DNA from 2 places in the Veillonella sp. ICM51a genome. Region 2 is predicted to be linked to the other one. Evidence: riboswitches for the same ligand, from Rfam matches in the RefSeq annotation. Region 2 holds a riboswitch; the other holds the start of a gene.
The links. A riboswitch is a leader RNA that binds a small molecule or an ion and turns the genes downstream of it on or off. The one in region 2 is predicted to bind cobalamin.
Positions count from the first base shown of each region.

Region 1 (13,375 bases), on a different contig from region 2:
ACACGCCGAGCGCGGCAATAGCCGTAAATACCCAGAGGAATTGGCCGCCAAAGACATAAACACCACCAGCAATGAGCGGCCCTAAGGCAAAACCAGCGCTGCCACCAACCGCAAAGCGCCCCATAGCATTGCCAATTTCATGAGATTGCGTGCGATTCACCAAAAGAGCCGCCTCAGGATGGAATAACGCTGCCCCTACGCCAGCTAAAAGAGACAAAGCAAGAATCATTTCATAGTTCGTAGCCAGCGCCATAGCGCTAATGGACACAAGAGTCACTGTAAAGCCTACCGGAATAAACCAAGGTACGCGCCATCGATCCGCTACATACCCCAAAATGGGCTGAGCAATAGACGCTACCACGGTATTACAGAAAATAATGGAAGCCGATTGATAATAATTGAGATTAAAATTAGCAATAAAAAACGGTATCAATGCAGCGAGAGAACCTTGACCGAAATCGTTAATGCAATGAAAGATAGGCGGTGCGTATTTTCTTATGGTGCTTTTCATGTATCCTCCAGATTTGGGTGGTGGTACCGGCAAAAACACTCCACCGGCCGGGTCTGCTTCGCCCTTTTGGGCTTCGCAGGGCCAAAGTCATGTTTTTACCGGTACCACCACCTCCCCTATGTACGTTAACAAATAAAAGCGCCATATGAAAATACGGCACTCACTGTAAATAAAAAATTCGGCATAGAACTTATAGAGAAAAGGGCGGATACCTTCCTCAAAACGACTTCGGGTCCCGCTTTAGCGCGATAGCGTGTCAGCTTTTTCTCGTCCCAATGGCTCATTTCGGCATAGAATCTATAGCGAAAAAGGACGGGTACCCTTCTCAAAACGACTTTGCCCTGTCCCCGAAGGGGACAGATTAAGGCGGTGGAGGCTTTGAGGAGGGTGCCCGTCCTGTACCGGTAGAATTATAGGCCGAAACGAGCCATTATTGTATCTACGTGTTTCAATAGTTTATATGGATCGAAGCATGCATCGATTTCTTCGTCGGTCATGTATTTTTTGATGTTTTCATCGGATTTTAGACCTGTAGCGAAGTCTTTGCCTTCGAGCCAGCGTTCCATAGCGTGTTTTTGTACCCAACGGTATGCTTCGTCACGTACGGCACCTTTGTCTACGAGGTGTGTCAAAATTGTTTGGCTGAATACAAGGCCACCTGTAAGGTTAAGGTTTTTAAGCATTGTTTCAGGGTATACCAACAATTTATCGATGGTACGGATTGTTAGGTGAAGCATGTAGTTCAACGCGATGGTTGCATCTGGTAAGATGACGCGTTCTACAGAGCTATGGGAGATGTCGCGTTCATGCCACAAAGCTTGGTCTTCGTACGCAGATTGTGCATAACCACGCAATAAACGAGCCATACCACAAATTCTTTCACAAGTGATAGGATTACGTTTATGAGGCATCGCGGAGGAACCTTTTTGTTTAGGGCTAAAGTATTCTTCAGCTTCGCGCACTTCTGTACGTTGCAAGTGACGGATTTCCAAAGCAATTTTATCCAATGTACCGCCTACAACAGCAATGGTGGACAATAGTTCAGCGTGACGGTCACGTTGTACGACTTGGGTCGCGATTTTAACAGGTTCAAGGCCTAGTTTTTCACATACGTATTGTTCTACGAATGGGTCGATGTTGGAGTATGTACCAACAGCACCGGACAATTTACCAACAGCAACACTTTTACGAGCATGTTCCATGCGTTCGATATCGCGTTCTACCTCTGCCATCCAAAGGCAAAGTTTTAAACCGAATGTAGTAGGTTCGCCGTGAATACCGTGAGTACGACCAATCATAGGCGTATGTTTGAATTCTGCAGCGCGACGGCGCAATACAGCGTGTAATTGTTTCAAATCTTCAATCAAAATATCGCAAGATTGTTTCATCATATAGCCAAGTGCAGTATCCTTAACGTCTGTGGATGTCAAGCCAAGATGAATGTATTTAGCCGCTTCAGGGCCTACATATTCGCCTACAGCAGTCACAAAGGAAATGATGTCATGATTTGTTTCACGTTCGATTTCGTGAATTCTTTCAACATCAAAATTGCCCTTTTCCCGAATGATTTTTGCCGCTTCCTTCGGAATCACGCCAAGCTCAGCTTGCGCTTCAGATGCCAATGTTTCAACCAATAACATTGTGTCGAACTCGTTGCGTTCGCTCCAAATATGGCCCATTTCTTCTCGTGTATAACGTGGTATCATGATGTCTCCTTTGCATGGTGAAAGCTAGATTTTTTATATAATAATTGTACCATATGTAAAAGCTTGGTTCAATAAATCTTCCGCAATTTTCCGAATAATATATATATTAGATTTTCTTAATGTTCGGTATTTTATTTTGTATAGATTGTTTTGTGATTTATTATTATAATAGTAATGTATAAATAAGTGATATATCGTATCAACATACTAATAATACACATATAGGAGTAGATCATGGCAAAGAAACAACATAAAGAACGGATACAACAACCGAAGGAATCTCAAACAGCAAGCACGTTGATGAAATTATTTTTTCTCATCAGTTTTATCGTCCTCGGCGTCTTCGTGTTTAACGACATGCCTATCAACTGGATTTTAGGCGTATACGCAGTGGATATTTTAGTATCTCTTATATATGTAGTCATCAATAAAGGTCGCATCGCTACATCCAATGTGGTTCATACAAATGTACGTCGCATCCTAGCTTTCTTAATTATGCTCATTACTATGTTCTTTTATGCCTTTGCATTATGGCGCGTGGACCAATACACAACACAAATGCAAGTGACATTATTCATCGGTGGCGTCATCATTTACTATGCGGTGTTCAACAGCACGAAAACGGCGTTAAAACGTAAGTAGTTGAACAACGGACGCAAACAATAGCACGTAGTTGAGCAACAGACTCATAACATAGCATGTAGTCGAACAAGAGATTACTCAACTAGCAAATCATAGGCATAACAAAAAGAGGCATATCTTACATACAACCATGTATGTGAGGTATGCCTCTTTATTGTCCTAGTACGACAGGGATGGCTAAGGACACGACTTGTCCACGTTTGTTAACAATACTACCGCTCGTCTTGATGATACGTATCGCTTCGTCTCGTACATCAGGAGGAACAGAGTCCTCTACGATACGCGGGGTATTAACGCCGACGATTACATTGCCGCTAGCGTCAAAGTTAACGCGCACAACGGCTTCGCCGCGTACAGATGATGCTTGGCCTTGTTCTTTCACTTGGCGCAAATATTCTGTAGGATTAATATCCGATTGTTCGAGCCATGCCCGTTGACCCGGCGTCAGCAAATTGAGTGCATCCGCAAAAAACGATAGGTCTTTATCTGTATTATCGAGACCATTACCTTCTGCATTAGGATCCGTCGATACGTCATTGCCTACTAATTTCTTTTGTTGTTCCTGTTTTTGATGTGTCACAACACCTGTCTCACCTCCAGTAGCCTCAGATTCTATGGCCTTTGGAACAGCCCATTCACGTTTTGTAGCCGATGCTGGTTGTTCTGTATCTATAGTTTTCTGTGGTTCTACGGTATTTACAGGCGGTTTCGTTTCTTGTTTCTGAGCTACCGACGCAGGTGCATCTGTAGGAGGTTTTGCCTCCTCTGGTGGCGGCGTTACCGTCGGATGATCCTCGGCTTGTTCGCTTTCACCAGCATCGGCTAAATCAAAGCTAATCTCAGCTGCCTCTTGGCCTGCACCAGTGCCACTCATGCCCTTTAGTGAAAGCCCCATGCCCGTTATCATGAGAATACTGATGCACAGGGATATCAAAAACGGTCGAAAATAATGCGATTCAAACATAGAATCACTTCCGATCCGTAGCGACACTAATATACTTAGCGCCGTTTACTTTCAGCATATCGAGAAGGGCGATGACCTCGTTATAATACACGTCCTTAGACGCGCGAATAACAAAGGCCTGTCGTGGCGTGGTCCGCACGATATCCTGTACCTCTTGGGACAGATTATCCGCAGAAATTTCGCGGTTATCGATATAGAGTTTATGCGATGTGGTGAGAGTAATAATAATCGGTTCAATGGATTTAGCCGTCGAAGTCGATGTGGATGGTAAATTTAACGGGATTTGTTGCTCCGTATTCATGTATAAAGTGCCGACCATGAAGAATACCAATAGAAAAAATACGATATCAATCATAGGGATGATCATGATGGTCGGTTCTTTTTTCACTCCTAATGTACGACGTCTCATAGGTCATGTTCCTCGTTGTACGCATCGAGAATGCTGCCACATTCATGTTCTAAGGCTACGATAAAATCATTCACCTTTGCTGCACAATAGCTGTGAAAGGCAAGAGCAATGATGGCCACCGTAAGGCCTGTAGCAGTAGCTACCAAGGCTTCGGATACACCACCTGTGATGATGGTTGGAGCCCCAATGTCACCACCTACAACGGCAAAAGCGCGGATCATGCCAAGAACGGTACCGAGCAAGCCAAGCAACGGCGCCATGGTAACGATCATGCTAAGCCACCCAAGACCACGTTTTAAGCGTTCATCGGTATAGCCTACCAAGTCTTGTAAACGGTTTTCTAAACCATTGTAATTTTTTGCACTGCGCAATGCCTTTGCAAAGAGAGTACCTAGATTTTGTGTATCTCGTTCTAATACGGTTGGCAACATAATCCAGCCTGGATGATTATTTAGAACAGCCGTGAATTGGCGCATGTCCTTACGGAATTTACGGTATAGAAAAAATCGCTCAATACCAATCATTAGGGTAACAACTAGAAAGATAACGAGTGGGTACATAACGAAACCACCAGCTACAAATAAATGTGCAATGCTACTCATACTAACCTCCAAAACCCACACTCTTTTAGGCTCTTATCTAATAATTATACCACGTTTTTACACATCAAAACATATGAGGCTTACGATAGATGAGTAAAAATATACTAGTTGATGCATACAATCTGACAAAGATCTTAACTAGTATAAGAAAATACAGAAAAAGGGCTACATCAATAGACATGCTAATTGATGTAGCCCTTATTAGTGCAATTTTATGTACCTTTGTATGAATTTTTTTATATGTACTATTTATATTGTGCACGCTATGAAGCGCAGGCTTTCATAAATGGCACAGAATCGATTCGTACATAGCTAGATATTATTTATCAAGTTTATTAATATCCAAGCGATTCATGCTGCCAATGAAGCGATTGTAAGATTCAATCATATCATTGTAATGATCAGCTGATTGGTCACCTAAGAATGTACGAACTCTACCAATCGTTGTATTTAATTGAGACTTAGCAGTGTTATATTCTGGACTCGTAACGGTGCCAGCTACATCCATAATGCCTTGTAACTCTTGGTTAGCTGCATTTACATCGATTTGTTTGCCTTCTTCAAAGCCATCTAATAAAGCCGTTAAGCGTAAATGAACTTCTTGAACAGCGGCTGCGTTTTTCTTACCAGAATCTTTAAGTTCTTTCAACTGTTCTTGTTGATTTTCTGTGTTGTGTTTGTGAACTACTGCGTCTAACTGATTATATGCTGCATAGAATTGATCATATAATTGAACGTATTTAGGTCCTAATTGTTGTTCCTTAGCATAATTATCTGCTTGATATGAATTAGTTTGGTAGTACGTATCCAATTCACTGGCTACTGGTACAATATCCTTTAATACAGCCAATACGTTGTCTAAAGGTTCCTTCATATCATCATATGGTACGCCAGCGTCTTTAGCAGCTTGCAACTTTTGTTGTAAGGTATCAAAGTGTGGTGCCATGAAGCTTGTTAAATGTTGCCCCTCTTTTAGTTTTTGAACGGACGGATTGATAGCATATCCAAAGCGTACGGACCAACTATTAAAATCGCCAATCGCTTCGATATAGTTATTGAACACTTTAATGTCCTGTTGCGATGCCTTTTGAGCGCCTTGTTGCACCCCATTGGCAATCTTAGAAAAACTACAGCCACTCATGAATAATGGGGAGGTAAGAGCAGTTACACACAATACTGCTGTTGTCAGTTTTTTTGCTAATGGATTCAAAATAAATCTCTCCTTTTAAAATAACCCATAAAGTATACATCTATAACTAAATTATATACTAAATATGATTTTTACAAAAGTCATACTTATGCATTTCATGAAAAAAAGGCATAGTACCTATCATTTCCTATCGATTACAAACCGATAGCAGTATAGATACTATGCCTGTATGTATAGAGATTATGTTAAGGACTTGTCAAAGACGCCTATTAATTCTTCGACGGCTTGTGATTCACTCATTTCGCCATCTAAAACTGCGGCTTCTACTTCGCCCATACGACCTTGAATGACTACATTGTTAAAGAATAGGTTGTGCAAGTGTTCGTCAATCATATCGCGTACCCAACGAAGGGATTGTTCTTGACGGCGTTTTAAGAATACGCCATTTTCTTTACCTTGTTCAGCAAATTCTTGGATTACATCCCACAATTCATCGAGACCATCCTTCGTAACGGCTGAACATGTGTAAGCTTGGGTTTTCCATTTTTCCGTAGCTGGACGGATGTAATGTAGCATCCGATCGTAATCGCTACGAGCGATGAGAGCGCGCTTGAGGTTATCCCCATCAGCCTTGTTGACTACAATAGCATCGGCAAGTTCCATAACGCCTTTTTTAATGCCTTGCAATTCATCGCCTGCACCAGTAAGCACGATGAGCATAAAGAAGTCTACCATAGAACGTACGGTAACCTCACTTTGCCCAACCCCAACGGTTTCGACAAGAATAATATCATATCCAGCAGCCTCGCAAAGTAGCATCGTTTCTCTACTTTTACGAGCTACACCGCCTAGTGTACCACCAGCCGGCGATGGACGAATATAGGCTTCAGGATGTTTCGTCAACGTTTCCATCCGCGTTTTATCGCCCAAAATACTGCCTTTTGTGACTTGGCTTGTAGGGTCTACAGCAAGTACGGCAACCTTGTAACCAGCTTCAATGAGCATATTACCAAAGGCTTCAATAAATGTACTTTTACCGGCCCCAGGCACACCAGTAATACCGATGCGCAACGCCTTACCTGTGCGTGGCAATATAGCTTGTAATACTTGTTGAGCTAATTTAAAGTGTTCCTTATTATTACTTTCTACTAATGTGATAGCCCGTGAAAGTATAACGCGGTCCCCCTGCTCGATACCGCGTACATAATCAGCGACAGTTAACTTCTTTCGCCGCTGTACGGGACGTACAGACGGAGCCAGATGAGCGGAGCTAGACAAGAGGCCGTCGTGCATTTCCTTGACGCCTTTCATCACGTGACACGCAAAAGTATCATCTTTCTTCGCATCTTCTGGCACCCAGTCCGGACGATACGTACTACCCTCGGCATTTGCGTTTTTTACACCTAATTCGGGAGCTTTACTGTCACCAGCAACGCTTTGTGCATTACGCAATTCATCCGGAGTAGGCCGTTTATTATCAGTCATTGCCTTCGTCTTGAACGTGGCTAGTCAATGTTTCTAGTAATTTTTTCGCCGCTACTGGCAAAACTGTACCAGGGCCAAAGATAGCCACTGCGCCATGTTCGCGTAGGAATTCATAGTCCTGAGCAGGGATTACGCCGCCGATGGCAACCAAAATATCTCCACGACCACGTTTCTTGAGTTCTTCTACAAGTTGAGGTAACAATGTTTTGTGACCAGCTGCAAGAGAACTGAAGCCAACAATATGAACGTCATTATCCACCGCATCTTGTGCTGTTTCCTCTGGAGTTTGGAACAAAGGTCCGATATCCACGTCAAAGCCCATATCCGCGAAGGATGTAGCGATAACTTTGGCACCGCGGTCATGACCGTCTTGGCCCATCTTCGCAATCATAATACGAGGGCGACGACCTTCGAGTTCTTCGAAATCATCTGCCATTTGACGTACTTCTTTGATTACATCATCATCTTCATATTCGCTGGAGTATACACCGGAAATAGAGCGGATAACCGCTTTATGACGGCCACAAACTTTTTCAACAGCAAAGGAAATTTCGCCCAAAGATGCACGAGCACGAGCTGCTTCAAGTGCAAGGGCAAGCAAGTTGCCTTCACCAGATTCGGTAGCATTTGTAATCGCTTCGAGACAGGATTGAACCTTATCTTCGTCACGGTTAGCACGCAATTGTTCCAATCGACGAATTTGCGCTTCCCGTACTGCCGTATTATCTACGTCGAGGATATCCAATGGATCTTCTTTATCTAGACGGTATTTGTTGATACCGATAATCGCTTCACGACCAGAGTCGATACGAGCTTGGCGACGAGCTGCAGCCTCTTCGATACGCATCTTAGGAAGACCTGTGTCAATCGCTTTCGCCATACCGCCAAGGGATTCGATTTCTTGGATATGCCCCCAAGCACGACGGATCAATTCATCAGTCAATGCTTCTACATAGTAGGAGCCACCCCATGGGTCGATAACCTTACATACCTTAGTTTCGTCTTGGATGTAAAGTTGTGTATTACGCGCAATACGTGCAGAGAAGTCTGTAGGTAACGCGATGGCTTCATCAAGCGCATTCGTATGTAGGGATTGCGTATGGCCCAATGCGGCGCCCATCGCTTCCATACATGTACGAGCCACGTTGTTGAACGGATCTTGTTCTGTAAGAGACCAACCAGATGTTTGGCTATGTGTACGAAGAGCCATAGATTTAGGATTTTCAGAACCGAAGCTCTTAATAATCTTAGCCCACAACATACGAGCCGCACGCATTTTAGCCACTTCCATAAAGTAGTTTTTACCGATTGCCCAGAAGAAGGACAAACGTGGAGCGAATTTATCTACGTGAAGGCCTGCATTTACACCGGTACGGATGTATTCAAGACCATCGGCCAATGTGTAACCTAATTCGATATCTGCAGTAGCGCCCGCTTCTTGCATATGGTAGCCAGAAATAGAGATACTGTTGAATTTAGGCATGTACTGGGATGTATAGGCAAAGATATCACCGATGATGCGCATGGACGTAGCTGGAGGGTAAATATAGGTATTACGTACCATGAACTCTTTCAAGATATCATTTTGGATTGTACCGGCCATAACCTTTTTATCAACACCTTGTTCTTCACCAGCTAGGATGTAGAACGCCATAACAGGCAATACGGCGCCGTTCATTGTCATGGATACGGACATTTGGTCAAGAGGGATACCGGAAAATAGAATTTCCATATCGAGGATAGAGTCAACTGCAACGCCCGCTTTACCAACGTCGCCCACTACGCGAGGATGGTCGGAGTCATAACCACGGTGAGTAGCAAGGTCAAAGGCAATAGACAAACCTTTTTGGCCTGCTGCCAAGTTACGACGATAAAACGCATTGGATTCTTCCGCAGTAGAGAAACCAGCGTACTGACGCACTGTCCAAGGACGAGTTACGTACATTGTGGAATAAGGTCCACGCAAGAATGGAGGTACACCAGCCATATAGTCAAGGTGTGTCATCCCTTCATAATCCATCTCTGTATAGAGAGGTTTTAATTGGATTTGCTCCATTGTCGTGTTATATAAGTCTTCAAAGCTTTTTCCTGTTTCTTTTTTAAGTTCAGCAAGCCATGCATCGCGCGATGTGGCAGACTGAGATCCCAAGCCAAGAGAGGAGAAGTCTGGATTTTTAAACATGAGCTCACATCCCTTTCTTATCTTGTAACGTATTTAAAATAGCGTAGCAGTTTGCGCGAACAGAGATGAAATCATCTACACCGGCTTCACGATATACAGGCTCTAGGTCCTTAGAAGGTGCCCCTGCCAAAATAACCGTTACATTCGGCATAGTTTCTTTCAATTCTTTCGCAAGTGGTGGAACCAATTCAGGATACGTATCATCTGTAGAACAGATAACTACCACATCGGCGCCACTTTCACGAGCCGCTTTAGCCGCATCAGCCGTTGTTTCATGGCCATCATTTTTGATTACTTCGAATGCCGCTACTTCAAAGAAGCCTGTGGAGAAGTCCGCACGAGGTTTATGTTGAGGAATAGGGCCCATATTAGCCAAGAATACCTTCACATTATCTTTTGTGCGTTGTTTATAATTTTCCGTACGCATACGAAGAGCTTCAAATTGTTCCGTCCAACGATGAGCCGTAATAGGTTCGATTGTTTCGGAGGAAATATCGCCCGCATCCAAAGCCTTACGGATTTGACGCATTGTCATTTTTTGCAATGCACCGAGCTCGATAAGGCCAATCAATGCACCTGGTTCTGTTGTGCTTGCTTCGAGTGTAGATTGGGCTTTTACAACCGCTTCTGGATCTGCAGTTGCCAAGTATTCTTCGAGATGAGCTACCCGTTTTTGACGCAATGTTTCTTGATTTTCAGGTTTTGGATCAAGCAATTCTTCCGTCATATTAGCGTACATATTATTACCAACCGCTACATCCTTACGGAATGCAAGGTTTTTAAAGCGTTCATTAAGAATTGTTTTAACTTGCGCTTGAGGATAACCTTCCTTCAAGGCAGCGATAATGCCACCTTTAGACTCGATAGTTTGGAATTCATCCCAAATTTTTTCGCATAGTTCAGCTGCCAATGTTTCTACATACCAAGAACCACCTACAGGGTCAACTGGTTGACGCAATTCGAATTCAGTTTGTAACATAACTTGAATGTTACGGGCAATACGACGAGAGAATTCATCGGATTTGCGAATTGGTTGATCAAATGGAGAAACTTCAAGGCTATTGAGACCACCTACAACACCAGAGAATGCTTGTGTTGTATTACGCAACAAGTTTACATATGGGTCGTATACGGTTTTTGTAAAAGCCGATGTTCTACCGTGTACATGAACGGCACGATCGCTTTCATCAGCACCAAAGGCCTCCATAATGCGAGCCCAAAGCACGCGCAACGCACGCAATTTAGCAATTTCCATGAAGAAGTTTGCACCCAAGGAGAATGTAAACATCATGCTCTTAGCAATGGTATGAATATCGATGTTGCGTTGTGCTAATTGCCGCACGTAGCAAACAGCTGTTGCCAATGCATAGGCAACCTCTTGCACATCGTTGGCACCGCCATTAGCGTATACATCACCGGATACAAGCACGGTTTTAAGCTCAGGTGCTTGATCCTTGGCCCATACAACAGTATGTGCCATTTCATCAAAAGCAGTATCTAAAGACATATGCAATGCACCGTCTTTAGCCCACACGCCGATAGGATCTGCACCAACGAGACCTTTCAAATCGGATGTTTGCTTTTTAGAAGCTTTCACAGTAGCCGACAACATACCGAGCAAAATCGCTGCAGATGCGCCAGTTTCAATATATAAAGGATTTTCCTTAAGATTAAATCGTTCAATTAATTGGCTGCAATCGGCCATCGTATACAAGGATGTGCCACCTACACCAACAGATGCGCCTACTTGCACATCTTGGTCATGGCGTGTTGCTTCATCAAGACGAATGTTGTGAATAGTGCCACCTTTCACAATTTCGTATAAACTTGCATGATTGGCATCCTTCGGTAAGGATTCATCAACATATTGAGATACACCCCAAGAATCTTTTATATAGCCGCTTGCTTTCGTGCCACGTAGGAACTCGCCAGCGCCAGGATAAACGCCCTTTGGAATCTTTTCCTGATGCAATGCAGGTGTATAGATAGGTTGTAACGTAATACCTTCATAGGTTTTGGTGAACATTTTTTTATTGAAATCGCCACCTTTTAACGCCTTTTCAACCTCAGCCTGCCATCGTTCATACGTAGGTTTCTCAAATTCATCAAAGGATACAGGCGCCAGTAAATCGCGTTCAGCGTCCTTTGAAGTCTTTTTGTCAGACATATATGTGCCTCCTTTTCAACTTGAAACCATACAGGGGAACAGCGCACCGTACCAGTGAGTTGCTTCGTATATGAGTTCCATAGGTGCCAAATATATGTCCATCATGATGATGAATCTCCAGTCAAACTATTAAGCCTATGCCATATATGAACGACCCTCTAGCGTGGCAATTAAAAAAACGTGCCACCCGAGAGTGACACGTTAGGTTACATATTGAATGGTACACTAAAACTATTGTAAAAAGCATACCTCAATCCCCTTCCTATCGCTCGTAGGTACATAACGGTGATTATCAAATAGGCAGTTCTCCTGGCTCGGGCTCAACACCTTGCTTTCGCCTTCCCAGATTGCTCCAGTGACATGTATGAAAGCAGGCTCGTCCTTACAGTGGCGGGACCGCATCGGCTTGTACCGATTTCTCTATTAAGTCTTGCGACACCTATTCTCTATATTCGTTGTTCTAAGTCCAATATAGTGTAAAAATATGCACAAAGTCAATGAACATAACAGTTAATCATAAGTAGCAAATTTCAAGTTATAACTAACGCATATATAGAATGATAAAAATGCATAGGTGCAATTTAGAGAAATTACCTCTATAATTCGCTACCGCTATACTACCACCATGTTATAATAATTCTACTAGTGGGAGGTCGTATTATGAACGAAATAAACAAAAAAGGTCTCAGCACCACATTGTTGTGCTGTTTAATTTGGGGCTTGCTGCCCCTCTATTGGGCGCTTTTAAACCAAGTATCATCCTTTTCCGTATTATCGCACCGCATCATATGGTCAGGATTTTGGATGCTCGTCCTCATCATCGTCACGGGCCGTCAACAACTACGCATCGACATACAACACCTACGTGCCCATCTCTCACAGTTTGGTCTATTATTACTGGCCGCTGTGCTCATCAGTATAAACTGGTTCACCTACATTTGGGCCGTAACAAATCAGCACGTACTCGACACGAGTTTGGGGTATTACATCAATCCCTTACTCAACGTATTGCTCGGTATTTTAATTTACAAAGAATCCTTGCTGTGGCCACAAAAACTAAGTATCGCCATTGTAATCTTGGGCGTGGCTATCATGACTGTTCAACTAGGTACATTACCCATTGTCTCTATCGTCCTAGCCGTATCCTTTAGCCTCTACGGCGCCGTTAAGAAACGACTCACCATCCATCCATTTTCGAGTATCGCCTTCGAAGCATGGCTCGTCACACCGGTGGCATTGTGGTATCTAACGGCTATGGACACCACCTCGTGGACCTTTATCGAAAACCTAACGCCGACCGGTCTCCTCCTCATCGGTGCCGGCCTTACCACATCGATTCCGCTCATCCTCTTTTCATACGGTGCCCGCCTATTGCCACTAAATATACTCGGCTTTTTACAATACCTGTCCCCTACCATGGGCTTCTTCTTGGCCATCTTCTACTTTGGTGAAAGCTTTGGTACAGCCCAACTCATAGCCTTCGGCTGCATCTGGGTGGCACTCGTATTGTTTACCCTATCCAATCAAATGACGACACGTATTAAGATAAAAAAATAG
Region 1 covers NZ_JAPX01000047.1:827-14,201, forward strand. The annotation lists gene HMPREF1504_RS08335 (MFS transporter) at 1-511, opposite strand, end outside; gene purB (adenylosuccinate lyase) at 922-2,217, opposite strand; gene HMPREF1504_RS08345 (hypothetical protein) at 2,452-2,859, shown strand; gene HMPREF1504_RS08350 (hypothetical protein) at 3,011-3,766, opposite strand; gene HMPREF1504_RS08355 (biopolymer transporter ExbD) at 3,828-4,232, opposite strand; gene HMPREF1504_RS08360 (MotA/TolQ/ExbB proton channel family protein) at 4,229-4,834, opposite strand; gene HMPREF1504_RS08365 (DUF3829 domain-containing protein) at 5,154-6,044, opposite strand; gene meaB (methylmalonyl Co-A mutase-associated GTPase MeaB) at 6,225-7,469, opposite strand; gene scpA (methylmalonyl-CoA mutase) at 7,462-9,651, opposite strand; gene HMPREF1504_RS08380 (methylmalonyl-CoA mutase family protein) at 9,656-11,818, opposite strand; cobalamin riboswitch at 12,100-12,276, opposite strand; gene rarD (EamA family transporter RarD) at 12,479-13,375, shown strand.
Region 1: it holds a riboswitch for cobalamin, as region 2 does, so the genes downstream of both, HMPREF1504_RS08380 (methylmalonyl-CoA mutase family protein) here and nikB (nickel ABC transporter permease) in region 2, are expected to answer to the same signal.

Region 2 (17,512 bases):
CATCGTATTTTTACCTTCCGAGAAAAGGTTGAAGCCGCGCTTCATCAACGTGTGCCAAGGGATAAATGGGTGAAATCTGAAAACATTCCAGACAATGCGAAACGAGCTCTAGTGGCCATTGAAGATAAACGCTATTACAAGCATGGTGCTATCGATGTGCTCGGTGTAACACGCGCTTTTTATGTTAACAGCGTTGCTGGTGAAACTGTTGAGGGTGGTAGTACTATCACACAACAATTGGTAAAAAATCTATTTCTATCGTCTAAACGGACGATGTCCCGTAAAGCGGAGGAAGCTATTCTAGCGGTAGAGATGGAGCATTACTATAGTAAAGATGAAATTTTAACTATGTATTTGAATACGGTCTATTATGGTCATAATTATTATGGTATAAAAGAGGCTGCCGAAGGGTATTTTGGTACCAGCCCTAGTCGATTGACCTTAGGTCAATGTGCAATGTTAGCGGCATTGCCCAATGCACCAACCTATTTGGATCCTTATGAAAATTATAAAGGTGCTAAAGCTCGGCAAAAATTAGTTCTCGCTCAAATGGTAGATCAAGGTATGATATCTCAAGCGGAGGCGGACTATGCATATAAGCAAGAACTTGGTATAGAATAATATATTCATTAATATGACACTACATAGAAAACAATCATGGTGCTATACATACTCGCATCATGATTGTTTTTATTTACATATATTATTCGTAAACGAAATATATTATATAATTGAATAAAATTTCTGCTTGCATTTATAAATATGCAGTGATATACTAACACCTGTAGTCGATAAGACATGAAGAATTCATAATGAATTCGTAGTATAATAATAAATGGTATGAATCATACCTAGTATAATTTAGTTTATGAGGTGTTATCATGGGTAAAGCAAATAAAGTAGTACTCGCATATTCTGGTGGTTTAGACACATCCGTTATCATTCCTTGGTTAAAAGAAAATTATGGCGCTGAAGTTATCGCAGTGTGCGTAGACTTGGGCCAACCTGAGGATTATGATGCAGTTGAGAAAAAAGCAATCAAATCCGGCGCATCTAAAGCGTACATCGTTGATGCTAAAGAAGACTTCGTAAAAGATTATGTATGGCCAACAGTGAAAGCTGGTGCTGTTTATGAAGGCAAGTATTTATTAGGTACATCCTTCGCTAGACCTTTAATCGGTAAAATCCTTGTAGATATTGCTAAAAAAGAAGGCGCTGATGCTATCGCTCACGGTGCGACTGGTAAAGGTAATGACCAAGTTCGTTTTGAACTTGCTATCAAAGCATTGGCTCCTAATATGAAAATCATCGCTCCTTGGAGAGAATGGGATTTGAAATCCAGAACAGACTGCATGGAATATGCAGCTAAACATGATATTCCAGTTGTAGCTACGAAATCCCATCCATATTCCATGGACCAAAACGTATGGCATTTGTCCCATGAAGGCGGCGATCTTGAAAATCCAGCAAATGCGCCTAAAGATGATGTGTACTTGGTAACACATACGCCTGAACAAGCTCCAGATGAAGCTGGTTATGTAACTGTATCCTTCAAAGATGGCGTACCTGTAGCAGTAGATGGCCAAGAAGGTACTCCATTACAATTGTTAGAAAAACTCAACGAAATCGGTGCACACTATGGCGTAGGCGTTGTAGATATCGTTGAAAATAGATTAGTAGGCATGAAATCCCGTGGCGTTTATGAAAACCCAGGTGGATCCATCATCATGTATGCTCACAGAGAACTTGAATACCTTTGCCTTGACAGAGCTACATACCACTACAAAGAACTTATTGCTAACAAATACGCTGAACTTGTATACGATGGCATGTGGTTCGCACCATTGATGAACGCTTTGCAAGCATTCGTTGATGAAACTCAAAAAACTGTAACTGGTGAAGTAAAACTTAAATTGTACAAAGGCAACATTATTTCTGCTGGTGCAACTTCTCCATACTCCTTGTACAGCGAAGATTTCGTAACATTCGAAGAAGATGATGTATACAACCAAGCTGATGCGGCTGGTTTCATCAACTTGTTCGGTTTACCTCTTAAAATTAATGCATTAATGAAAGAAAAGGCAGGTAAATAATGGCTAAATTGTGGGGCGGGCGTTTCACAAAAGGCACAGATAAAGCGGTAGAGGATTTTACATCCTCTATCGCTTTTGATGCGCGGATGTACGCCGAAGATATTGCAGGCAGTAAAGCACATGCTACAATGCTGGCAAAACAAAATATTATCTCCGACGCAGATCGGGACGCTATTGTTGAGGGCTTAACAAAGATAAAAGGCCAAATCGATAAAGGTGAGTTCCCATTCTCCGTGGCTCTTGAAGATATTCATATGAATATTGAAAAGCGCCTAACCGATGATATTGGTGAAGCAGGTGGTCGTTTACATACAGGCCGTAGCCGTAATGACCAATGCGCAGTTGATTTACACATGTACGTGCGTAAAGCCGTAGTAGAAATGGGCGAGCTCATCGTAGATATGCAAAAAGCCCTCATCGAAACGGCTGAAAAATACAGCGATGTTATCATGCCTGGCTATACGCATTTACAACGGGCACAACCTGTATTGTTCGGTCATCATATGATGGCATACTTCTCTATGCTAGAACGCGACTTTGACCGTTTGTTGATGGTCTTCAAACACGCAGACATCATGCCACTTGGTGCAGGGGCCTTAGCTGGTTCTACATACGGTATTGATCAAACCTATACGCAAAAGCTACTCGGCTTCTCTCGTATTTACGAAAATAGTATGGATGCCGTATCCGACCGTGACTATGTAGTTGAATTCTTGTCTTTTGCATCTCTTGTGATGATGCACTTGAGCCGTCTTAGCGAAGAATTGATTTTGTGGTCTACCAATGAGTTTAACTTCATTGAACTCGATGATGCGCATTGCACAGGCTCTAGCATTATGCCACAAAAGAAAAATCCTGACGTATGTGAACTTGTTCGTGGTAAAACAGGTCGTACCTATGGTCATTTGTTGGGTCTTTTGACAACCTTGAAAGGATTGCCTCTTACCTATAATAAGGATATGCAAGAGGATAAAGAGGGTATTTTTGATGCTATCGATACAGTACACTTTGCATTGTCCATTAATGCGGCGATGATTCGCGGTATGAAGGTCAATGGGGCGCATATGAAAGCTGTCCTTGATGATGACTTCTCTAATGCTACAGATATGGCCGATTACCTTGCGAAAAAAGGCGTTCCATTCCGTGAAGCGCACGAAATTGTAGGCAATGCTGTACATCATTGTATCGAAAAAGGTTGTGTATTGCTTGACTTATCCGTTGAGGATTTCAAAGCAATTTCTCCATATTTTGATGCGGACATTCTAGATGCTATTTCCATTGAAGCTTGTGTAGCAGGTCGTAACAACTATTCTGGTACGGCTCCAGAATGTGTGAAAAGACAACGTAATAATGGGAAGCAAATTATTGCTAACGAAGAAGCACAAATCGATAGCTGGAAATCTATCGTAAACTCTGTACAAGAGTAAATCCTTTTTATTAGAATCATAGATGCTTTCTTAGTTTATAAAATTGGCTCCACCTTTAGGTGGGGTCAATTTTTGTCTATATTGGGTGGACTCGTAGCGGATAATGGTCTTGTGGAACAATACTATAATCTGAATAGATAGTGATTTTTCACACATTTAATTGATTAAACTAAAATAAAATGATACTCTTACATTCATCATACCGTTTCTAATCAAAAATAATATATAATTACTATATTTTTATTCAATTCGTGTAATATGCTTTGTCCACTAATAAAATACTTTTAATTTACCACCTATGGTGTTATTATTAATTCGAAAAACAAATAAAAACGGTACCTTCACATTCCCGCCCATTACAGCAGGAACTGAATGTACTTAGCGGTTTTAATATAGTTACGTGAATTATGGACGAGAAAAAATTCACCTTACGAAAGGGGATTGATACATGAAAACCACCGCTAAAAAAATGTCTGTATTCCAGCTAACCACAATGGTAGCAGCCAATATGCTAGGAGCTGGGATCATTATGTTACCAACCAATTTGGCTCAAGTTGGTACTATTTCAGTGTTATCTTGGCTCGTGACGGCTGTGGGTGCGCTTTTGCTAGCGTATATTTTTGCTCAAGCGGGTATGTTCTCTCAAATTAAAGGAGGCATGGGCGGTTATGCAGAACACCGCTTCGGTAAGACTGGACATTTTATGGCGAGTTATGCTTATAGCATATCTCTCATCATTGCTAATATAGCGATTGCAGTTTCCGCAGTTGGCTATGGCTCAGAATTCTTTGGTGTTGATCTAAATGCAACGCAAACAAGTCAAGTAACGATTGTCTTGTTATGGTTTGCAGCGATTTTGAATTTTAGAGGAAATCGCTTTACAGGTCAGCTCAGCAATATTACGATTTGGGGTTGTGTTGTGCCGGTTCTTCTAATCGGTACAATTGGTTGGTTCTGGTTTAGCCCAGATACGTATTTAGCGGCATGGAATCCAAACGACTTGCCGTTCTTTGAAGCAATTAAACAATCTATTGCTTTAACATTGTGGGGATTCCTAGGGTTTGAATCTGCAGCAGCAAATGCAGATGCTGTAGAAAATCCAAAGAAAAACGTGCCAATTGCAACATTTGCAGGTACATTAGCAGTGGCGGTGATTTACATCTTGTCTACAAACGTTATGGCCGGTATCGTGCCTAACACAGAATTACTTAATTCCAATGCACCATTTGGTCTCACATTTGCATACATGTTTAATGACACAATTGCAAATGTTATCATGGCGCTCATGATTATCTCTTGCTGTGGTGCTTTACTTTGCTGGCAATTTACATTGTCTCGCGTATTCAAGAATGCAGCAGAGGCAGGTTATTTCCCTAAGGTGTTTGCTCGTGTAAACAGCAAGGATGCACCTGTGCGTGGCGTATTTATCTTATTAGCGATTGAAACAATTCTTACATTGTTCACAGCTAATGATTCTTTACGCGATCAATTCGAGACATTGGTAAACCTTGCGGTTGTAACTAATGTAGTGCCTTATATTCTCTGCATTCTTGCAGTACCAACTATGATGCACATGTCTGGATTGGAAAAACGTCGTATTGATCGTTTCTATTTCGTTGCTGTTGCAGGTGTTTTATACTGCTCATACGCAGTATATGCGTGCGGTGTTGATGCCATGCTCGGTAGTGCTGTTGCAGTAACTATTGGCATTTGCATTTATATGATACGCAAAGGTTGGTTAGCGTATCGTGCACAACGATTCCAACAAAGTATCGATTAATTGAATACTTTCTCGTCTTATAGAGGCTGTCACTTCGGTGATAGCCTCTTTTGGTTATATGTATAGCAAAATGTTTTATATGTAAATTAAATTAAAATACAAATGTAAATATATACGTTTATATACAGAAAAGAAAAGTAAATAAAGTATTTATTTCAAAAAATGGGGCACAATATACGAATTAATGCATGTAAATGATAATGAATATTGCTTTTATGAATAAATATGATTGATTGACAAATATACAGTAGGGGGTATATGTATTGCTGGAGAATTATAAATATAGTATATTTATAATTAATAAAAGTGAATAAACTGAGTGTCGGTTTTACCGAGCGTAAAAGAGGAAAATGGGTGTAAATCCTATACTATGAAAATAGCTGTAATGAGGAGCGATATTTCGTATTAGGGTCACTGGGAAACTGGGAAGGCAGAAATATTGTGATGAATCAAAAGTCAGAAAGCCTGCTCAATCTTGAGGAACATTGTGCTAGAACACGGTGTTTTAATTTAGGTTAGTCAGGTAGGCTAATCTTTTTTTATGGTTATTTCATAGATCTTATTATACAGCATCATATTATATGTTTACTTTCTATGTTTATTCACTATTATGTGTTTTTATTTGAAAAGGGTATAGGAGGTGCCTATGGGCAAACGCTTTGCCAAACAACTAGGACAGTTTATTGTCACCTTGTTTGGCATCACATTTTTGACATTTTGTCTCACCTATTTAGCTCCAGGGGACCCAGTTACGATGCTACTGGAAACGGCGGATACCATCGTGTCTCAAGAAACGATTGATGAAACTCGAGCACAATTAGGCTTGGATAAGCCGTTTATCGTACAGTATGCAAACTGGGTAGTCAATGCAGCACAAGGTGACTTAGGAATGAGTTACTCTGCTAAAAAACCGGTAGTAGATCGCATGTTAGAAGCATTACCTGGTACGCTTGCATTGGCAGGAACCGCATTGGTATTTACGATTCTCTATGCCTTACCGGCAGGTATACTGAGTGCGTATAATCGGAATAAATGGATAGACTATGTGCTGAGAAGCCTTTCCTTCATAGGCGTATCTATGCCGACATTCTGGTTAGGCCTTGTATTAATTTACATCTTTGGCTTAAAGCTCGGTTTAGTTCCAATCGCTTCATCTCGTATAACGGCGACAGGTGTTATTTTACCGGCTGTTACATTAGCGGTTGTTGTAGGCTCTAAATACATGCGTCAGGTTCGACTCGTTATCCTTGAAGAGATGCAAAAGGATTACGTTATCGGTGCCCGTGCTCGTGGCGTGAGCGAAATGAAAATTTTATTCGGTCATATTTTGCCTAATGCCGTATTGCCATTAATCACCATTTTAGGTGTTCTTATTGGTTGGTTATTAGGTGGTGTAGCGGTAGTTGAAATGGTATTCTCCTGGCCTGGCCTCGGGAATATGGCAATCTATGCCATCACCATGCGTGACTATCCATTGATTGAAGGTTTTGTGTTATGGGTTGCTATTGCATACATGTGTATCAATGCTTTAGTTGATGCATCCTATGTTCTATTGGACCCTAGATTGAAAAGGGAGAGAGCATAATGAAAGAATTTATTCAGAAACATAAATTGTTCTCTTTCTACACTGCATTGATGCTCGTCATCGTATTCATTGCTATCTTTGCACCATGGCTTGCTCCGGGCGATGCTTTCACATCGGATATGTCCAAGGCATTACAAGCACCTAGTGCTCAGCATTGGTTTGGTACCGACAAATTGGGCCGTGACGTATTGTCTCGTATCATTTATGGTACTCAATTATCCTTGTTCATGGGTGTATCCATCGTAGTGATTATGGTGAGCATTGGTACAGTCATCGGTGCCGTAGCAGGTTACTTTGGTGGCAAGGTTGAAATGGTTCTTATGCGCTTGGCGGATATCATGTTATCTTTCCCAGGGGTAGTGCTCGCCATTGCCATCGCCGGTATCTTAGGTGGTAGTATTGTAAATACCATCTTAGCATTATCGGTTGTAGGATGGGCTAAATATGCGCGACTTGTGCGTTCTATGACGTTGAAAGTACGCGGTGAAGAATATGTAACGGCTGCCGTTATGATGGGGGCCTCTACATGGACGATTTTACGTCGTCATATTATTCCTAATATTTTGCCACTCGTTGTAACTACAGGTGCTCTTGATATTGGGGCTATTATGATTGAGGTAGCAGGTTTATCCTTCCTTGGATTTGGTGCGCAACCACCTACACCAGAATGGGGGCTTATGCTAAATGAAGGTCGTCAATACTTGCAAACAAGTCCTTGGCTCATGGCATTCCCTGGTATGTCTATTTTAATCGTAGTAGCTGTTTTCAATCTTTGGTCTGATTCTTTACGCGATGTAGTGGATCCTAAGAATCAAGGTTAATCTTAGTTTTTGGAATCTTTATTAGGCCTTTGCGGCATAATAATGATATATAAGCTTTGTATATTGTGTTAATAAGGAGATTTTAAATGAAAAAATCTTGGAAAAAGGCTCTTTTAGCAGGTCTTAGCATTGTAATGATGGGTTCCTTCATCGCTGGCTGTGGCTCTGATAATAATGGCGCTGCTAACAAGGATGTTTTAAAAGTTGGTGTAACTAACTTCGCATCCACATTAGAACCTACAGAAAACTTCTTCGCATGGGTCGTTATGCGTTATGGTGTGGGTGAAACATTGGCTAGATTTGATGAACAAATGAAGCCACAACCTTGGATTGCTTCTAAATGGGAAGTATCTCCAGACCATAAAACATGGACGTTTACCATCAACGATAAGGTAAAGTTCTCCAATGGTAAAAAGGTTGATGCAGCAGCTGTAAAAGCATCTATCGAACGGGCATTTGAAAAATCTAACCGTGCAAAAACATTCTTCGAATATGATTCCATCGAAGCTAATGGTCAACAATTAGTTATTCATACAACAAAAGAATATCCTAATATGCCTGGTCTTTTAGCTGACCCATTGTTCCTAATCGTTGACGTTCAAGCTGAAAAAGATGGCCGTAACTTTGCTAAAGAAGGTCCTATCGGTACAGGCCCATACGTAGTTAAATCTTTCACAAAAGAACGTGCTGAAATGGCAGCCAACGAAAACTACTGGGATGGCACAGTACCTTTCAAAACTGTAGAAATTCCTTCCATCGACGATCCTAATACGCGTGCTATGAGCTTGCAATCTGGTGATGTTGATATGGCGGTTAACATCGGTGCTGGTGAAATGGGCTTATTCCAAAATAACGATAAGTTCAAGGTTGATGAAATCGCATCTCTTCGCGTAGTATTGGCTCGTATTAACCAAAAAGGTGTTCTCGGTGATGATAAAGTTCGTGCAGCTGTTATTTCCGCAACAGACCGCAAAAACTATGCAGATGTGTTGCTTAAAGGTACATTCATCCCTGGTTCCGCTCCAATTCCACCATCCATGGACTATGGCTTCAAAGATTTGAAAGATCCTAATGCATATAATCCTGATCGCGCAAAACAATTGTTAGCAGAAGATGGTTGGAAAGATACTGATGGTGATGGCATCCTTGATAAAGATGGAAAACCATTAACATTCAATTTCGTTGTATATAACTCTCGTGCTGAATTGCCACTTTATGCCGAAGCTGTTCAAGCAGACCTTAAAAAAGTGGGTATCGACATGAAAATCAAAACAGTTGACTATAACTTGATTGATAAAATGGGTCAAGATGGCGACTATGATATGCTTATCTCCAACATCGTAACTGCTAATACAGGCGATCCAATCTGGTTCTTAGCTAACTACTGGCATACTAATGACAATGGTTCCAACCCTCAAAACGGTTCTGGTTACTCCAATCCACAAGTTGACCAATTGTTAGATGCTGCTGAAACTGAATTCGACCCTGCAAAACGTCGTGACTATGCAATTCAAATTCAACAATTATTGATGAATGACGGTGCTGCATTATTCTTAGGTTACCCTAAAACTAATATCGTTACTGGTTCTTACTTGAAAGGTGCAGTCATGTATCCAAGTGATTACTACTGGATTACAAATAAAATTACTAAATAATAAGGAGCTATAATGGCAGAAAACGTACTCACAGTAGAACATCTTAGTATCGCGTATCAAGGCGTGCCTGCTGTTATGGATGTAAATTTTACCTTGGAACGCGGCAAGGTATTGACCATTGTAGGGGAATCCGGATCCGGTAAGACTACCGTGATCCGCGCCCTCATGGGGTTATTACCAGTCGGTGGTGAGGTTACAGAAGGGACACTGCTATTTAATGGTAAAGACCTTCGAAATCTTTCAAAATCCGAATGGCGTTCCATACGTGGTAAAGATATGGCCATGATTTTCCAAGATAGCGGTAGTGCACTCGACCCGATTGTACGCATTGGTAAACAATTTAGAGAACTATTCAAAGCTCACATTGAAATCTCCAATGACGAATGTGATCGTCGTGCTATTGAATTATTAGAGTCTGTTGCGTTACCTAATTGCGCAGATATCCTTCGCCGCTATCCACATGAGCTATCTGGCGGTCAACGCCAACGTGTTGGTATTGCCATGGCATTAGCCTTAGACCCAGCATTACTCATCGGTGATGAACCAACATCTGCTCTAGACGTGACAACACAATCTCAAGTTGTTATGCAAATGATGGAATTATCTAAAGTGCATAATTCCGCTATCGTTATGGTAACCCATAACCTTGGTGTAGCAGCGTATATGTCCGATTACATCATCGTTATGAAAAAGGGCCGTGTTGTAGATGCAGGTACGCCACAAGATATCTTAGAAAACCCATCTAATGAATACACAAAACAACTAAAAGATGCGGTACCAACATTGGGAGGAGGTCGTTACATTGACTAAATACGCTGTAGAAATTAAAAATGTATACAAACGATTCCCTCTTCCGACTGGCGGAGAGCTAGAAGCATGTAAAGATATCAATATTACCCTTGAAAAAGGGCAGTCTCTTGGTATTGTAGGTGAATCTGGTTCTGGTAAAACAACTCTAGTTCGTATGATTATGAAGATGTTACCTATTACAGAAGGTGAAATCTACGTTGATGGTGTTGAAATTCAACACATGAATACAGAACAAACTAGAGAATATCGTCAAAAAATTCAAATGGTATTCCAAGATCCATCGGCAGCTTTTAATCCGCGTATGAAGGTTAAGGATATTATTCTTGAACCACTATATAATTTTGGGCTTCTTGAAAAGGGAAAAGAAGAACAAATCGCTGGGGATTACCTTGAAATGGTAGATTTACCGCGTGAGTTTATGCATCGATTCCCACATGAAATGTCTGGTGGTCAACGTCAACGTGTAGCCATTGCTCGTGCTATCGTATTAGAACCTGAAATCCTAGTATTAGATGAAGCAACAAGTGCTCTTGACGTATCCGTACAGGATTCCATAGCGGACCTATTGGCTCGCTTACAAAAAAAGAAAAATTTAACATACCTATTTATTGCTCATGATATTGCGTTCATTCGTACAATGTGCCACAAAGTGGTTGTTATGTACAAAGGTGCTATCGTTGAAGAATTAGATGCATTCCATTTAGCTGATGCGAAGCATCCTTATACAAAGGTTCTATTGAGTTCTATCTTTGAAATTGGTCAAGATCATAAACCACTTTCATTAGAAGAAGCTACATTAGAAGCATAATAGTATATGCATGAGGCTCGCTTTAAAATGAATTAAAGTGTATAGGTTAAGTAAAAATAGCAGTTAGTTGATGGGCTAACTGCTATTTTTTCATAATATACAGGTATGAAAATTATTTTAGTTGGGCCGTTGTAAGATATGGTGTGGGTGAAACACTTATCAAGTACGATGATCAAATGAAAGCAACCCCGTGGCTTGCATCTTCTTGGAAACAAAGTGATGATAAGTTAAGCTGGACCTTCAAAATTAATGACAAAGTAAAATTCTCAAATGGTAATCCTTTGACGGCAGAAGCTGTAAAATCTTCATTAGAAAGAACCTTTGCCAAGAATAATCGTGCAAAAACTTTCTTTAACTATACAGAAATCACCGCAAATGGTCAGGAGCTTACCATTAAGACAGACAAGCCATATTATAACTTGCCAAGTTTACTAGGGGACCCATTATTCCTTATTGTTGATGTGACGAGCGAAGCAAATGGTCGCAATTTTGCTAAAGAAGGACCCATTGGTACTGGTCCGTATGTAGTTGAGTCTTTCACAAAAGAACGTGCAGAACTCAAAAGAAATGATAATTACTGGGATGGCAAGGTAGGTTTTAGTAGGGTTGAAATTCCATCCATTAATGATGCGAATACACGGGCTATGGCGTTGCAATCCGGTGATGTGGATATGGCGATTGGCATCGGACCTGGTGAATATGGGATTTTCCAAAATGATAAGAATTTCACTATCTATGAAGTGGCATCCTTGCGTGATGTATTTGTTCGGATGAGTCAAAAAGGCAAGCTGAGCAATCCAAATCTTCGTGCTGCACTTTTCCTTGGATATCCTAAAATTAATATCGTAGGCAATAAACACATCGATGGTATTAAGATGACACCATCCGAATACTATATGATTACGAAAGATTTAAAACGAAAATAATCGCATCTGTAACAAATTATTCAGCCCAGTTATAATTATATAAATAGTTCTCATTTGCTTGACTAAATACTATAGTTTATAGTGTTTTTATATTGATATAATAATTCATTTATATCGACAATTATTGAAAAAGTTAAACGTATAGTAGGAGGTTAACATGGGGCTTAAAAAGTATTCATTGTTTGGTGCTTTCATATTATTAGTGGGAGCTTTAATCTTTTCAGGATGTGGAAAAGATACAAATAAAGATACATTAAAAGTAGGTGCTATGTCCTATGCAGAGACTTTAGAGCCTACGGAGAATTACTTTAGTTGGGGGATTGTTCGTTATGGAATTGGAGAAAATCTCGTTAAATTTGATGATTCTATGAAACCACAACCATGGATTGCGTCTTCGTGGTCAGTCGGAGATGATCACAAGACTTGGACTTTTTCTATCAATGATAAGGTAAAATTCTCTAATGGTCGTAAGGTTACGGCACAAGCTGTTAAGGAATCCTTAGAGCGTACATTTGAAAAAAGTAAACGGGCAAAATCCTTTTTTGCCTATGACTCCATGGAAGCAAATGGGCAGACTTTAACCATTCATACCGATAAGGTGTATCCTAATCTACCCGGACTACTAGGGGATCCTTTATTTTTAATTGTAGATGTTCAATCAGAACGAGATGGCCGTGATTTTAGTAAAGAAGGCCCTATTGCTACGGGCCCTTATGTGCCTATATCTTTTACTAAAGAACGCATTGAGTTAGATAAGAACGAAAATTATTGGGATGGTGATGTGGGATTTAAACATGTAGTGGTAGATTCTATTAATGATGTAAATACTCGTGCTATGGCGTTGCAAGCAGGGGATATTGATATGGCTGTTAATATCGCCGCTAGTGAGTATGGATTATTTAAAGATAATAAGGATTATATTATTGAAGAAACCCCATCATTGCGTGTTGTTATGGTTCGAATGAATCATAATGGATATTTGAACGATATTAATGTAAGACGTGCTTTAGTTGCTGGTGCAGATCGTGAAAATTATGCTACAAAACTTTTTAAGGATACCTTTGTAGCGGGACGAACTCCATTGCCACCATCCTTGAATTATGGATATAACGATATCAAAATTCCTGAAACGTATAACCCAGAACGTGCTAAAATGTTGTTGGCACAGTCTGGTTGGGTAGATAGCGATGGAGATGGTTATGTAGATAAGGATGGTAAAAAGCTACGTCTTAATTTTTATACTTATACAGCAAGACCTGAGGTAATCTTATATGCAGAAGCATTACAGGTTGATTACAAAAAAATTGGTGTTGATGTGAATGTAGAAATCGTTGATTCTAGTGTAGTGGATAAGGTGACACGTTCTGGTGATTATGACTTGGCAATAACCAGTGTTTCAACTGCTAGCACTGGTAGTCCTGTATGGTTCTTAAAACAATATTGGGGGACCAACATAGATGGCTCAAATCCGACCAATGTGTCCGGTTTTAGTAATCCTAAATATGATGAATTACTAGCTTTGGCTGAAACTACTGTTGATGATACACAACGATATAATGCCATTGTTGAGGCACAAAAGATTTTGTTAGACGATAGTGCATCCTTGTTCTTAGGTTATCCTAAGATTAATATGATTTGTAAAAGCTATATAAAAGGGCTTAAGATTTCACCTAGTGAATATTACATCATTACGAAAGACTTGAAAAAAGAATAAGGTTTACTATTTGTAATGCAATAAAAGGACTAGTCTTTGGACTAGTCCTTTGTGCTGTGCAAATATTATTTTTTACTATCTACCGCATCAAGATCATTCATATCCACCTCGTTAGCACGGCCAATCATGCGATTGTATTTTACATATAATTGCGTATATGCTTCGCCATAGGAGGAGTTGATAATGATGTAATTTCTTGCTTCTGCAATAAATTCTTTTACAGCATCTTGATATTGTTTAACCGCAGCTTGCGTTTCTGGTTTTGTACCAGGTTGCAAGTCATTCAAGCGTTTTGTAATTTCTTGTAGATTAGTTTCGACCTTTTGTGTATCTGTATTACCGTCAGGATCGATAATATCTATGGTTTGAGATAATAGTATATTTAATTGAATGAAATTAACTGCATTGACTCTGTTTTCATCAGTGAATTCTTTCATGCGTTCTGTATACAATTCGTTATTACGATTTTCAAGTGCTAAATCGTATGCATTATAGGCCGCATTGAATTGATCCGCTAATGGTATATATTGGCTAGCTAAGTTATCACTACCTACAAAATTATCTTTTTCAAAAGTTCTATCTGTGTAGTAGTTTTGAAGTTGGTCAGCCACAGGAATTAATTGCGATAAGATGGTAAGTAATTCATCCGTCGCTTTATTTACATCCTCATATGGTGTGGAACTTTCTTCTTTAGCTGCTTCAAGCTGAGCTTTTAATTTCTTATAGTCAGGTAATGTTACAGACGTATTATGTGTATGATTGCGCAATTCTTCAAGGGTTGGTTGTATTTGATAGGTATAGGCAACACTATTCAAATTAAAGGTATCAGCTGCCTCAATATAAGGTCGTAAGGCATTGATCTTATCCTCAATTGTAGAGCGATATAATATTGTAGTTGCTTTATTGGATAGGAAATGATAAGCGCAATAAATCCCACCACCAATAACAGCAATCCCTAGAATTACGGCTAAGATTAATTTAATATAACCCTTTTTCAATTGCCAATACTCCTTGTAAAACGCGTTTGTGAAAAAATATCTATACTTTATATTCTATACAGTTGATATCAGTATTATTATAGCATAGATTAAAGGGGCAAAAAAGATACATATAACTGATAATTATTAAATAAATATTAAATATTATAAAGTGTTAATGGCTATTTTAGTAAGTAATATATTTATTGATATGCAATGCAGTGTATGTTTATTTCATATTTATAAGTTGGTATAATTAAATTAACAAATGGGAGGTGATTGGAATGGATTTTGAACGTCGCTATGATTCTATTGAAGAAGTTTTAGATGTAGCAAAGTCTGCAGAAGGTAAGCTTGTAAAGGAGTATGATGTAACTAATCGACTTGAGACGAAGAAAAATAAGGGAGGCATAGGTCAGATCATTGAAGAAGGCTTATTTCATATGGCTCCTAATAGTCGTGCAGAAGCTGATTTTGCTAACCTAAATCTTGAATTAAAGGTTACTGGCATAAAAACAAATGTAAAACAGACATCCTTCTCAGCAAAGGAAAGATTAGTACTCAATATTATTGATTATATGGAAGAGTATAAGCGTACTTTTGAAGAATCATCGTTGTGGCATAAGAATAAAAAAATTTTGCTTATGTTTTATAAATGGATTGATGGTGTGAATAAAGGGGAATTTCCTATTCTTAAATCCGTTATCCATCAATTTTCTGAATCGGATTTAGCTATTGTTAAGCAAGATTGGCAAATTATTATAGATAAAATCAAAGCGGGTAAGGCTCATGAAATTTCTGAGGGGGATACCATGTATCTTGCTGCTTGTACAAAAGGTGCTAATGCAAAGAGCATGCGAAAGCAACCTTTTTCTGATATTCCTGCAAAACAGAGAGCCTATTCGTTAAAGAACTCATATATGACTACTTATGTAAGACGAATTCTTATGAATGAAGACGTAATCTCAGTTTTCAAACCAGAAGAGTTAAAGTCTAAATCAGTTGATGAGTTATTACATGAAAGATTTGCACCTTATATTGGGCGTACATTATATGAATTAAAGCGTCACATTAACTTTGCAGAAAACAAGAATAAAGCGATGTATGCAAATCTAGTCAGTGATCTACTTGGTATAAAAGGCACTAGTCTTGATGATACTGAGGAATTCGCTAAGGCGAATATCAAATTTAAGACTATCCGTTTAGAACCAAATGGTGTTCCTCGTGAACATATGTCATTTGAACAAATTGACTTTGATAGATGGCTCAATGCATCTTGGGAAGAATCCCAAGTATATGAAACATTTGAAAATACAAAGTTCTTATTTGTTGTATTTCAATTTACTGAGACCGAACGAGAGAACCCTAACAGAGTACCTTATTTGAAAGGCATTAAGCTGTGGAATATGCCGGAGCAAATTATTGAGACCGAATTAAAAAATCTATGGCAAACAGTGCATGACATATTAGCAGTTGGTGTTGAATTAACACAAACGCCAAGAGGTGTGAAAAATAATTTGCCAGGAGTTAAGTTTAATGGTGTTTGCCATATTAGACCAAAAGCTTCTAATGCTGCTGATAAAGTTCAATTACCAGATGGCCAAATGATTACAAAGCAGACATATTGGTTAAATAGAGAGTATATTGCAGAAATAGTGAGAGAGTTATAATTTATGGATTATAGTGAGAGAACCAAATATAATTTTGAAGATGATTTGTTGGGAGAGCAGGCCGTAAATAAGTTTTTGGTTGATTTTCTCTATGAAAAATTCAAAGAAAAAGGATATATTATCGATTTTGAGGTCTCTAGAGAGTTAAATAAGCAGCATGCAGGAAGTGATACTGTTCTTATTCTTAAGAGTGGAAAGAAAATTGTTGTAGATGAAAAGGCCGCTATCCATTATGCAAAAACTAATTTAAAGGAAAAAGCTATGCCTACATTCGCCTTTGAAGTGTCTTATATGTATAATGGGCAATTAAAAGAGGGTTGGCTGACTAATCCAAAATATAATGAAACACAGCGATATTTATTATGTTGGTTATGGGTACAGGCTGGGACCAATAAAAGCCGCTTAAAGTATCACGACATTGTACAAATAGAAGCTATGTTTTTTGAAAAGACCGACATTCAAGAATACATTATAAATATAGTCACTGCTGATACAGATATCGTAAAGTTTCATACTGTAGCTTCTAATAAGAGAGTAAGTTTAGAAGAAAAAATCTTGCAAAAAGCACTTGATAAAATTGATGAACCTGTAGGGAAAGAGACATATCCTAAGTGGTATTTAACTGGTAGGAATATATTATCTGAGCAACCTTTAAATATAATACTTTATAGGAATCAATTAGAAGATTTAGCTACATCGCATTGGTTGGTAACGAGAAAAGAACTTATAAATTTAAATAAGAAATAGAAATTTGATCTTGATCTCTTCTCTAGAATCTGATATAATATGTTCAAAGTATTTTATTGATAAGGGGTTATGATGAAGATATTTTCTATGTTTGATGGTGTAGGTGGGTTTATAGTAGGCCTTGAGAACTCAAGTAAAGAGGTCTTTCAAACACTATATTCTAATCAGTATGAACCATCGAGAAAGATACAAGATGCTTACGAAGTAGGTTTATATAAATTCCCTAATATGGAACATATCGGGACCGATGTTGCACTCATTCCAAATGAGAAGTTTGAAGAGATGAAGCAAAATGGCATTGATATGATTGTAGGTGGATTCCCGTGCCAAGATTATTCTGTAGCGAGAAGTAAAAAGAATGAACTCGGTATTGAAGGTAAAAAAGGGGTCCTTTTTTGGGAGATAATTCGTGCTACCGAGGTTATTAAACCAAAATATTTAGTTCTCGAAAATGTAGATAGACTACTAAAGGCTCCATCTAGTCAACGAGGAAGAGATT
Region 2 covers NZ_JAPX01000030.1:115,877-133,388, forward strand. The annotation lists gene HMPREF1504_RS05390 (transglycosylase domain-containing protein) at 1-621, shown strand, start outside; gene HMPREF1504_RS05395 (argininosuccinate synthase) at 882-2,093, shown strand; gene argH (argininosuccinate lyase) at 2,093-3,520, shown strand; gene potE (putrescine-ornithine antiporter) at 3,969-5,300, shown strand; cobalamin riboswitch at 5,601-5,788, shown strand; gene nikB (nickel ABC transporter permease) at 5,947-6,885, shown strand; gene nikC (nickel transporter permease) at 6,885-7,706, shown strand; gene HMPREF1504_RS05420 (ABC transporter substrate-binding protein) at 7,793-9,361, shown strand; gene HMPREF1504_RS05425 (ABC transporter ATP-binding protein) at 9,374-10,171, shown strand; gene HMPREF1504_RS05430 (ABC transporter ATP-binding protein) at 10,164-10,979, shown strand; partial or broken gene HMPREF1504_RS05435 (ABC transporter substrate-binding protein) at 11,087-11,821, shown strand; gene HMPREF1504_RS05440 (ABC transporter substrate-binding protein) at 12,063-13,619, shown strand; gene HMPREF1504_RS05445 (DUF3829 domain-containing protein) at 13,685-14,617, opposite strand; gene HMPREF1504_RS05450 (Sau3AI family type II restriction endonuclease) at 14,881-16,266, shown strand; gene HMPREF1504_RS05455 (hypothetical protein) at 16,270-17,013, shown strand; gene dcm (DNA (cytosine-5-)-methyltransferase) at 17,083-17,512, shown strand, end outside.